Regions from separate parts of the Microlunatus soli genome, predicted to be linked through region 2. Evidence: riboswitches for the same ligand, from Rfam matches in the RefSeq annotation. Region 2 holds a riboswitch; each other region holds the start of a gene.
The links. Region 2 has a riboswitch for thiamine pyrophosphate ahead of BLU38_RS08160 (YkoF family thiamine/hydroxymethylpyrimidine-binding protein). Riboswitches for the same ligand answer to the same signal wherever they lie in the genome.
Positions count from the first base shown of each region.

Region 1: it holds a riboswitch for thiamine pyrophosphate, as region 2 does, so the genes downstream of both, BLU38_RS25325 (ECF transporter S component) here and BLU38_RS08160 (YkoF family thiamine/hydroxymethylpyrimidine-binding protein) in region 2, are expected to answer to the same signal.
Region 3: it holds a riboswitch for thiamine pyrophosphate, as region 2 does, so the genes downstream of both, thiM (hydroxyethylthiazole kinase) here and BLU38_RS08160 (YkoF family thiamine/hydroxymethylpyrimidine-binding protein) in region 2, are expected to answer to the same signal.

Region 1 is NZ_LT629772.1:5,527,130-5,530,378, reverse strand. Features, by position in the region: gene BLU38_RS25330 (ABC transporter ATP-binding protein) at 1-1,085, opposite strand, end outside; gene BLU38_RS25325 (ECF transporter S component) at 1,100-1,687, opposite strand; TPP riboswitch at 1,678-1,780, opposite strand; gene BLU38_RS25320 (DedA family protein) at 1,880-2,713, shown strand; gene murQ (N-acetylmuramic acid 6-phosphate etherase) at 2,746-3,249, opposite strand, start outside.
Region 2 is NZ_LT629772.1:1,747,629-1,750,877, forward strand. Features, by position in the region: gene BLU38_RS08155 (serine hydrolase domain-containing protein) at 1-1,020, opposite strand, end outside; gene BLU38_RS08160 (YkoF family thiamine/hydroxymethylpyrimidine-binding protein) at 1,083-1,697, opposite strand; TPP riboswitch at 1,741-1,850, opposite strand; gene BLU38_RS08165 (hypothetical protein) at 2,028-2,375, opposite strand; gene BLU38_RS08170 (hypothetical protein) at 2,375-2,695, opposite strand; gene BLU38_RS08175 (alpha/beta fold hydrolase) at 2,767-3,249, opposite strand, start outside.
Region 3 is NZ_LT629772.1:610,816-614,064, forward strand. Features, by position in the region: gene BLU38_RS02900 (ATP-dependent DNA helicase RecG) at 1-1,439, opposite strand, end outside; TPP riboswitch at 1,517-1,614, shown strand; gene thiM (hydroxyethylthiazole kinase) at 1,607-2,491, shown strand; gene thiE (thiamine phosphate synthase) at 2,488-3,153, shown strand; gene thiD (bifunctional hydroxymethylpyrimidine kinase/phosphomethylpyrimidine kinase) at 3,150-3,249, shown strand, end outside.

The DNA of each region.
Region 1 (3,249 bases), 3.0 Mb from region 2:
CCGATCCGAGCGGCGAGTTGCTCCGACGGCCAGCGACGGATCGGCCGGGCGGCCGTCCGCGGGCGCATCCCGGACACCAGCTCGGCACTCGGTGCGACCACGCCGAGTTGTGGTGCCGCCAGACCCGACAGCATGCCGGCCAGCGTCGACTTGCCGACCCCGTTCGGGCCGATGATGCCGGTCACCGAACCGGCCGTGATGCTGAGCTCGACCGGGCCGGGCAACAGCGGACCGTCGGCGGCGTAGCGTCGCTGCGGCGCCTCGACGCGAAGCAGTTCGACCCCGGACCTCGCCGCGGCACGGTCGGCCGACCAGGGAAGTCGATCATCGACCCAGACGCCGTTGGCGGCGAGTCGATCATGCTGCTCGGCCAACACGCGCTGGGGATCCCCGTCGGCGATCACACCGTGTGCGGGATCGATCACGACCACCCGATCGACCAGCGCAAGGACCGGGGTGATCCGATGCTCGATCATGATCATGGTCGCCGACCGGTCGGCGGTGACGGCGGCGATCGCGTCGATCACCTGCTCCGCACCGTCCGGGTCCAGATTGGCGGTCGGCTCGTCGAGCAGCAACAACCCGGGGTCGAGCGCGAGCACGCCGGCCAGCACCAGTCGTTGCCGTTCGCCGCCGGAGAGCGCCCGGGTCGGCCGATCCAGCGGATAGCGGAATCCCACCGCCGCCAGGGCTCGACGGACCCGCGGCCAGATCTGCTCGCGGGGGACGCCGGCGTTCTCCAGCCCGAACGCGACCTCGTCCCCGCAGCGATTCATCACCAGCTGGCTGTCGGGGTCCTGGAAGACGATGCCGGTGCGGGACAGACCGTGGCCGCCCGAGGCGGGCGTCGGTGCGGCGCCGTCGACGGTGATGCTGCCTTCGACGTCACCGGTCTCGGAGTCGAGCAGGCCGGCGATCGCGTGCAGCAGCGTCGACTTGCCCGCACCCGACGGCCCGAGCAGCAACACTCGCTCCCCTGGCTCGATCCGCAGATCGATGCCGCGGACCGCCCAGTCGGGACGGATCAGATGGCGGAAGCCGAAACCCTGCAGGCGGACCCGGCTCGGAGGAGGACCAGCAGCCATGTGTGACGCCGCCTTCAGGAACGGCGGGCCGGCAGCGCACCCGACGACCGCAGCGTCGCATACAGCACCAGGGTGAGTAGACCACCGATGATCGAGGTGGAGATGATCGCAGCGATTCCGTAGCTGATCTTCCAGCCCGCTGCCCAGGTCGGGTAGTACAGCGCGGTGTCCAGGACGGCCGGCGCCAGGGCGGCCGTGGCGCCGGCGATGAAGGGATTGATCTTGCGCCACATCCGGTAGCGGAAGATCAGGTAACCGAGTTCGGCGGCGACGCCTTGGGCCAGACCGTAGAGCACCAGGGTGCCGCCGCCCAGGCCGGCGATCAGTTCGACCACGGCGGCGATCAGCTCAGCCAGCACACCGGCGCCGGCCTTGCGGGTGATGAACGGCGCCAGGACGCCGGGCACCAGCCAGACCCCGTACAGCAGGGCCTGAGCCGGTGGGAACGCGGTGAACAGCGGTCCGGTCGCGGAATACAACGCCGTCCAGGCGATGAAGATCACCCCGAACACGACGCCGATGGCGGCGGTGATCAGGATGTCACTGGTCCGCCACCGACCGAACGGACGGTCGGTGGTCGGACGGGTGGTCGCGGTAGTCATCTAGGACTCCCTTCGCTGGCATTACCCAGATCAGGTCCGAGGGTCTGCGGTTGCCCGCACTCTCAGCGCTGTCGCGCTCCCCTGTCGGTGAACTTGTACAGACCTCCGAAACTACCACTGCCCCCGATCGGACGGATATATCCGTCCCACGGTGGATCCTTCCCTCCCCCGACAGCAGGTACGGTTGCGGGCGTGTCAGCACCCGAACACCCGGCCGAGACGACGGCATCGGCCGACGCCGAACAGCAGGACACGCCCCAGCAGGACGGGCCCCTGCAAGACGGTGTCGCCGACGAAGGCGGAGCCGGCGATCGGCCGAACGACACCGCAGAGCCGGCGCCGAAGGAATGGTGGGACGACTCGCGGATGCCGTGGAAGGGCAAACCGGGACGCTCCGACATCCTGTGTTGGGCGGGTTTCTCGCTGAGCGGCATCATCGGACTGATCATGATCCCGCTGCGACCGATCCTGATCGCACACAACGTGTTGCTGCTGGTCGCGATCACCGGCTCCCGTTCGGGCCTGGTGACCAGCGGTGCGCTGGCTGCGGTCGGCCGGGCCGACTGGTGGCCGGTGGCGCTGGTGCTCGGCATCATCAGCAGCATGAAGTGGGATCCGCTGTTCTGGTGGGCCGGCAAGCTCTGGGGACGCGGGCTGATCGACGTCGTCGCCGGCCGCTCCAAGTGGGCTGCCAAGAACGCCGACCGGGCCGAGCGACTGGCCCGCCGGTTCGGCATCCCGGCGATCCTGATCGTCTACATCGTGCCGCTCCCCGCCGCGGTGATCTATGCCACCGTCGGGATGGCCGGGATGCGGCTGCGGACCTTCCTGGCGGTCGATCTGCTCGGGTCGGCGGTGATGTGCTCGCTGTATGTCTACCTCGGCCACCGGCTCGGCCAGCGCGCCGTCGACGTGGTGGAGGTGATCGCTCGCTACTCCGGCTACATCTCGCTGGCGCTGCTCGCGCTGATCATCGGCCAGGCGATCTGGCGGGCCCGGCGCAAGGCGCGTACCGCCGCCGTCTGATCCTTTGCCGCTCGATCTGTGCCGGGCAGCGCTCAGCTCAGTGCGGGGTGTCGCGAGCTCGGCAGGTCGATCGCCACGGCCAGCCGTCCGGATGCGGCCGACAGCCGATCTCGAGCCGCCGCCACGTCGTCGCCGCGGCGCAGCATCACCACGGCCGTTTTGACCTCGAAATCGCAGCCTTCCAGCACGCCGAGCGCGGTCGGCTCGTCGACCTCGGCGATGGTCGCGACCAGCCGGGTCGCCCGGACCCGCAGCTTGGCGTTGGTGGCGTGCACATCGACCATCAGGTTGCCGTAGGTGCGGCCGGAGCGGACCATCAACGCGGTCGAGATCATGTTCAGCACCTGCTTCTGAGCGGTGCCGGCCTTGAGTCGGGTCGACCCGGTGAGCACCTCGGGACCGGTGTCCAGCTCGATCGGATGCGCCGCATGCCGGGACAACTCGGCGCCGACGTTGCAGGACACGGCGACGGTCAGTGCACCGCGGCCCTTGGCCTCGATCAGCGCACCGATCACGTACGGGGTCCGTCCGCTGGC
Region 2 (3,249 bases):
CAGGTAGCCGGCGGTCCCGGTGCCACCGACCCAGCCATAGCGACCCGGGACGTTCCACGGATGGGTGGTCCGCAGGTCGACCCCGCCGCCGAAGCCCCAGCCCTGACCGTCCAGGAAGAGATGCTTCGGCCCGCCATCGACGTGGGCCGACGTCATCTGCCGTACCGAGTCCTCGGTGAGCACCTGATGTCCGTCGTGCTCACCGCCGGCCAGCAACATCGCGCCGAAGGCGTACCAGTCGCGGACGGTCGACAGCAGGCCACCGCCACCGCTGAGAAACGGCGGTTCGGCCGCCCACTGCCCGTCGGGCGGATCGATCAACTCCAGCCCGTCGTCGGTGTGCTGGTAGAGCGAGGCGATCCGTTCGACGTCGGTGCAGAAGAACGCCGTGTCCGCCATCCCGACCGGTCCGAGCACGGTGTCGGTCAGGACGTCGAACAGCGTGCCGCCGGCCGCTCGCCCGAGCAGCACGCCCAACAGCTCGGCACCGGTGTTGTAGGTCCATCCCTGCCCCGGCTGGTGCAGCAGCGGAACGGTGGCCACCCGCTGTAACCATTCGTCCGGCGCCGGGTGCTGCTGCGGCTGCGGCGGCCCCTCGCTGATCCGTTCGAAGAGCAGCTGAGCGATCGGCAGATCGAAGCGTTGTGGCAGCCCGAGGCCGCCGGAGAAGGTGAGCAGGTCACGGACGGTGACCTGCCGCTCGGCGGGCACCACGTCGTCCACCGGGCCGTCCAGGGTACGCAGCACCACCGGCTCGGCGAGCTCGTCGAGCCACCGATCGATCGGGTCGTCGAGTCCGACCAGACCCCGTTCGATCAGCACCATCGTCGCTGCTGCGACGATCGGCTTGGTGATCGACGCGATCCGGACGATGGTGTCCTCCGACATCAACGGGCCGCCGACCGTCTGCTCGCCGGCAAAGGCGATCTCGATCTCGCCATCACGCGCCACCAGGGCGCCTGCTCCCGGAACGTGTCCGCTGGTGCAGGACCGATCGAGGATGCGTTGCAGTTCACCCATGTCGACACACTGCCAGATCCGCCCGCCGGACGCCGACGGGATGACGATCACCGGGGCTCAGGTCACCGATGGGACGGGCTGTTCACCGAGACCGTGAGATGACTGGTCACGTGCTGCACGCTGCTGCCGACCAGCACCCAGCCCGCGACGGCCGTCGCCAGCACTGCGCCGAGATCGCCCTCCAACCGGGTCACGAAGTGCTCCGATCCCCGAAACGTCCCGTTCTCCTTGGCCAGGTCGATCGCGGCGTAGATGTCGCGCATGTGGTCCGGCACGGTCCCGGCCCGGACCTCGTCGGCCAAGGGATACAGCGACCACTCGGCCGCGGCGTACAGTCCGGTCTGCCTGCCCTCCGGTACGTCGACCGGACGCGGTCCGGCGCCACCGGGAAGGTCGCAGACCACCTCGCCCGGGCAGCCGCGGGACAGCTGGATGGTGAGCGACGCGTGCTCGCCGGTCGATGCGATCGCCGCGGCCAGGTCGGTCAGGTAGCGCAGCAACTCCGGCTCGCTGCCACCGACGTAGCTGCTGACATCACCGATCTGCACCACGAGTCCGCCCGGATCCGTTGTCTGCAAGGCCTTGCTGATGACGTCGGCGTACCGGTCGGTCATCACCGCCGCCGTCACCCGGGCGCCGACCCCGAATCGCATCGGGTCGTCAATGATCTCGGTCATCCGTCCACCTCACCGGTCGTCGGCACGGTGGACCGGGCACCGTGCCCGAGCCAAGTTCGCTTCCTTCGCTGGCATCATCCAGATCAGGTTCAACGGTCGGAGTCGAATGCTCCCTCTCAGCCCCTCCTGTGGCGGGCTCCCGTGCTCATGATCAACCTAACAGCACCGACTGGTATCCCGCGTCCGAAGGTCGTGCGAGGAGTCGGAGGCTGAAATGGTGAGCTGCAGAGGCGGAGCAGGTGCGCATGCTGGGGCATGTCAGCCGACGACAACGCAGCAGATCGCCGCTTCGGGCGTTCGAATAGGGTGCCGGATCAACGACTCACCACACTAGGACGTGCTGCGGACCGGTGCGTCCTTGCGTCTGGAAACCTTCGGCGGCCAGCCAGCGATGACGACCGCTCGCGCGAGCAGGATCAGGCCGACGCCGGTCAGCAACGCGCCGGCGGCGATCTCACCGGCCAGGATCGACACGATGACGCTGTCGTCGGCGGTCCCGAGCAGCCGCTCGGCCAAGCTCTGGTAGGCCAACCGGCTGAACACACCGAGGGCCAGCAGCACCGAGCCGATGCTTCCGGTCACCCGGCCCCGCCCGTCGGCCCGGCCGATGAACAGCCAGAGGGCCAGCAGCAGCCCGATGACCACGAGGACGCCGGCGACGATCGGACCGGGAGTCATCAGCGATCACCTGTCCTCGTCCTCGCCTTGTCGGCTCGGATCACGGCCAGGGCGAGCAGGATCAACCCGCCAGCGGCGGTTGCGGCGACCAGCACGGCACCGACGCCGTACACCAGCGAACCCGTCCCGTAGGCACTGCCGAGGGATCCGTTCAGGGCGGCGATGATCATGCTCGCGAACAGCAGCGCGACACCCAGAACGCCGAACGTCCGGGCTCTGCCCATCGCCTGCATGTTGATCATGACCACGGCGATGACGAAGCAGATGACGATGACTGCAGCGGACAGGAACTCCGCGGCCGGTATCCGAAATTCGACCATCGCGGCCACCCTAGCCTCCCGACGGTCCGAAGGCTCGCGGATTTTCTGGACCTGGTATCAGGTACGCGGACTCACCGCCCGTGATCGGCCGAAGCCAGGTCGTGCAGCGCACCGGCAAGGCGGTGTGGATCCCGCCGTGCGATGTTGTGCCCGACCGGGATCTCCAGGACTCGCCATCCGGGATCGTGACGTAATCGTTCGGCCAAGGAGACGAACGGGCTCCCCGGCCACGCGCCACCGCTGATGAAGGTCCTGTTCGGCAGCGGTCCCGCATCACCGGCCAGCCGGACCGTCTGGACGAACGAGGCGAGCGGGTGCGGCCTGGCCCGTGGGTCGAGCCCGTCGGGCACCGCGACCCACCGGCCGTCCGCTGCTGAGCCGGCGATGAACTGCGCGCGAAAATCGTCACTGGTCAACGACCAGCAGGAATCGCCGTCGTCGGGAACGTAGGCATCGATGAAGATCAACTGATCGAGACGATCCCCGAGCCGGTCGGCCACTCCGGCGATCACCATCCCGCCGTAGCTGTGTCCACACAGGGCCAGTGGTGAGTC
Region 3 (3,249 bases), 1.1 Mb from region 2:
CCGAAACTGGTCATCGCCACCGTGCGCGGGATCGGCGTCGCCGTCATCACCAGCAGGTGCGGCTGGCTGGTCGCCTTGGCTCCGAGCGCTGCCCGCTGTTCGACCCCGAACCGATGCTGCTCGTCGACCACCACCAGCCCGAGCTCGGCGAACTGGACCTGATCGCTGAGCAGCGCGTGGGTGCCGATCACGATCCCCGCCTCGCCGCTGGCCGCGGCCAACAACGCCTCCCGTTTCCGCGCCGCCGGCATCGAACCGGTGATCAGCACCACCTGGGTCGCATGCTCCGGCGCGTCCAGCGTGCCGGCGGTGGCCAACTCCCCCAACATCTTGGTGATCGTCTGATAGTGCTGGGTGGCCAACACCTCGGTCGGCGCCAGGAACGCGGCCTGGCCGCCGGCGTCGATCACCCCGAGCATCGCGCGCATCGCCACCACGGTCTTGCCCGACCCGACCTCGCCCTGCAACAACCGCTGCATCGGATGCGGTTGAGCGAGATCGGCGAAGATCTGGTCGGAGACCTGCCGTTGGCCGAGCGTCAGGCTGAACGGCAATGACCCGTCGAAGGCGTCCAGCAGACCGTCGGCCCGCCGTGGCCGTGGCACCGACCCGTGGCTACGGGCCAGCGCCTTGCGGCGCGCCATCGCCAGCCCGATCGCGAACGCCTCGTCGAACTTCAGCCGCTCCAGTCCGCGAGCCGCCTCCGGTTTGGTCCGCGGTTGGTGGACCGCGCGGTAGGCCTCGGTCAGCTCGAGCACACCGGCCCGGTCCCGGACCGACGCCGGCAACGGGTCGTCGGCCCCCTCGAAGAACTCCAGCGCGAGGTTGGCCGACTCGGCGATGTTCCAGGTCCGCAGCTTGGCCGTCGCCGGATAGATCCCGATCAGGTCGGCCCGGGAGACCTCGGCCATCGCCTCGTTGGCCTTCGAACCACCGACCACCCGGCCGTGTTCGTCCAGCATCACGAAGTCCGGGTGGGACAGCTGGAGTTGATCATGAAAGACACCGACCTTGCCGGCGAAGATGCCGCGGGTGCCCTGGTGCAGTTGCTTCTCCCAGTAGTCGATCAGCTTGGGCTGGCCGAAGAAGGTCAGATTGAGCCGGCCGTGCCGCCCGTTGGTGATCCAGGCCTCCAATCGGCCACGCGCGCCACGGCCCCGCTGGCCGCCTTGCATCGCATGCGCCTGGGTGCGGGCCACCTCGGCCAGCACCGCGACCTCCTCGCCGGGCTGCAGATCGGCCAGATCGCTCAGTTCGGTGCCGGCCATGTAGCGCCGCGGTACGTGCTGCAACAGATCGCCGACCGTGCGGATGTCGAGCTTGTCGAAGGCCTTGGCGGTCTTGTCCCCCACCACGGCGGCGATCTTGGCGTGCAGGCGCTGATAGGCCTCGGTACGCCAGCGGGTGACAGTCGAGCTCACGGACGCCAGCCTAACCAGAGGCTCCGACGCGCCCCGGTACGGCGGTCCGGCACGGCCGGGTCCGACGGCCCCGCCCGGCCGAGGTAATGTCGACGCAGAGATGGCCGGGGTGCCCGAACGGATCGGGCTGAGATCACACCCGCCGAACCTGATCCGGATCATGCCGGCGAAAGGGAGCCAGAGCGATGTCTGCTGTGCCCAGTTCTTCTGACGCACCCCGCACCCCAGCGGTCACCACCACCTCAAGCCTCGATGTCACCGATGCCGCGGCAGCGGCCGGTCACGTCGTCGAGCAACTCCGCGCGCGGCGGCCGCTGGTCCAGTGCATCACCAACTACGTCTCGATGGACCTGGCCGCCAACCTGTTGAACGCGGCCGGCGCGTCGCCGGCGATGGTGCATCATCCGCAGGAGGCCGGCGAGTTCGCCGGCCTCGCCGATGCCGTGGTCGCCAACATCGGCACCCCGTCGCCGGACTGGGCCGACGGCATTGTTGCCGCGACCACCGTCGCGGTCGAGCGCGGTGTTCCCTGGGTGCTGGACCCGGTCGCCGTCGGCGCCACCTCCTATCGCCGCGACCTCGCCGGCCGGCTGCTCACCAACCGGCCGACGGTGATCCGCGGCAACGCGGGCGAGGTGCTGGCCCTGGCCGGTGTCGCCGGTGCCAGTCGTGGCGTCGACAGCGCCGCCGACAGCAGTGCGGTCGGCGACCAGGCCGCAGCGCTGGCCGCCGAAGCAGGTTGTGTGGTCGCGGTCACCGGTGCACGCGACCTGGTCACCGACGGTCGGCGGCAGCTGACCATCGACGGCGGCGATCGGCGGGCACCGATGATCACCGCCCTGGGCTGTTCGGCTACGGCGCTGGTCGCCGCCTGTTGCGCTGTCGGTGAGGACCGGCTGGCGGCGACCGCGGCGGCTCTGGCGATGATCACCGTGGCCATCGAACGAGCCGGCCGGGACGCCGCCGGTCCCGGTTCACTGCGCTGGCGGCTGCTGGACGAGTTGGCCGACCTGTCGGCCGATCAGGTCGGCAGCAGGATCGAGGAGTCGCATCGGGACGATCAGTCATGATCACGACCCACGAGCAGGTGCGGAGCAACCTCGGTGTCTACCTGGTCACCGCCGAACCGAGCACCGATCGGACCGTCGAGTTGATCATGGCCGCGGTGGCCGGCGGCGTGCGCGTCGTGCAGCTGCGGGACAAGATCAACAGCACCGACCATCGGATCCGGATGCTGCGACAGATCGTTCACCGGCTGGCCGGATCCGCCGTCACCCTGGTCGTCAACGACGACCTCGACGCAGCCGCTGCCGTGCCAGGAGTCGGCATCCACGTCGGGCCGGATGATCTTCATCCGGCCGTCGCCCGGAGCCGGCTCGGCGTCGACGTGTGCATCGGTTGGTCGATCCACGATCTTGATCAACTGCGCGACGACCAGGCCTTAGCCGCCGTCGACTATGTCGCGGCCAGCCCGGTCTGGCCGACCCCGACCAAGATCGACACCAGCACACCGTTCGGCCTGCAGGGTGTTCGCCGTCTGCGGGACCGGCTGCCGGCAGAGCTGCCGCTGGTCGGGATCGGCGGCATCGATCTCGGCAATGCCGCAGAGGTGATCGGCGCGGGCGCGGACGGCGTCGCCGTGGTCTCCGCGATCTGTGCCGCCGACGATCCCCGGCGAGCCGCACAGGACCTGGTGGCCGAGGTCGACCAGTCCAAAGAGGGCAGGTCATGACGACGCCGATCATGCTCAGTGTGGCCGGCTCCGATCCGTCCGGCGGCGCAGGCATCCAGGCCGATCTGAAGACCGCGACCGCACTGGGCGTCTACG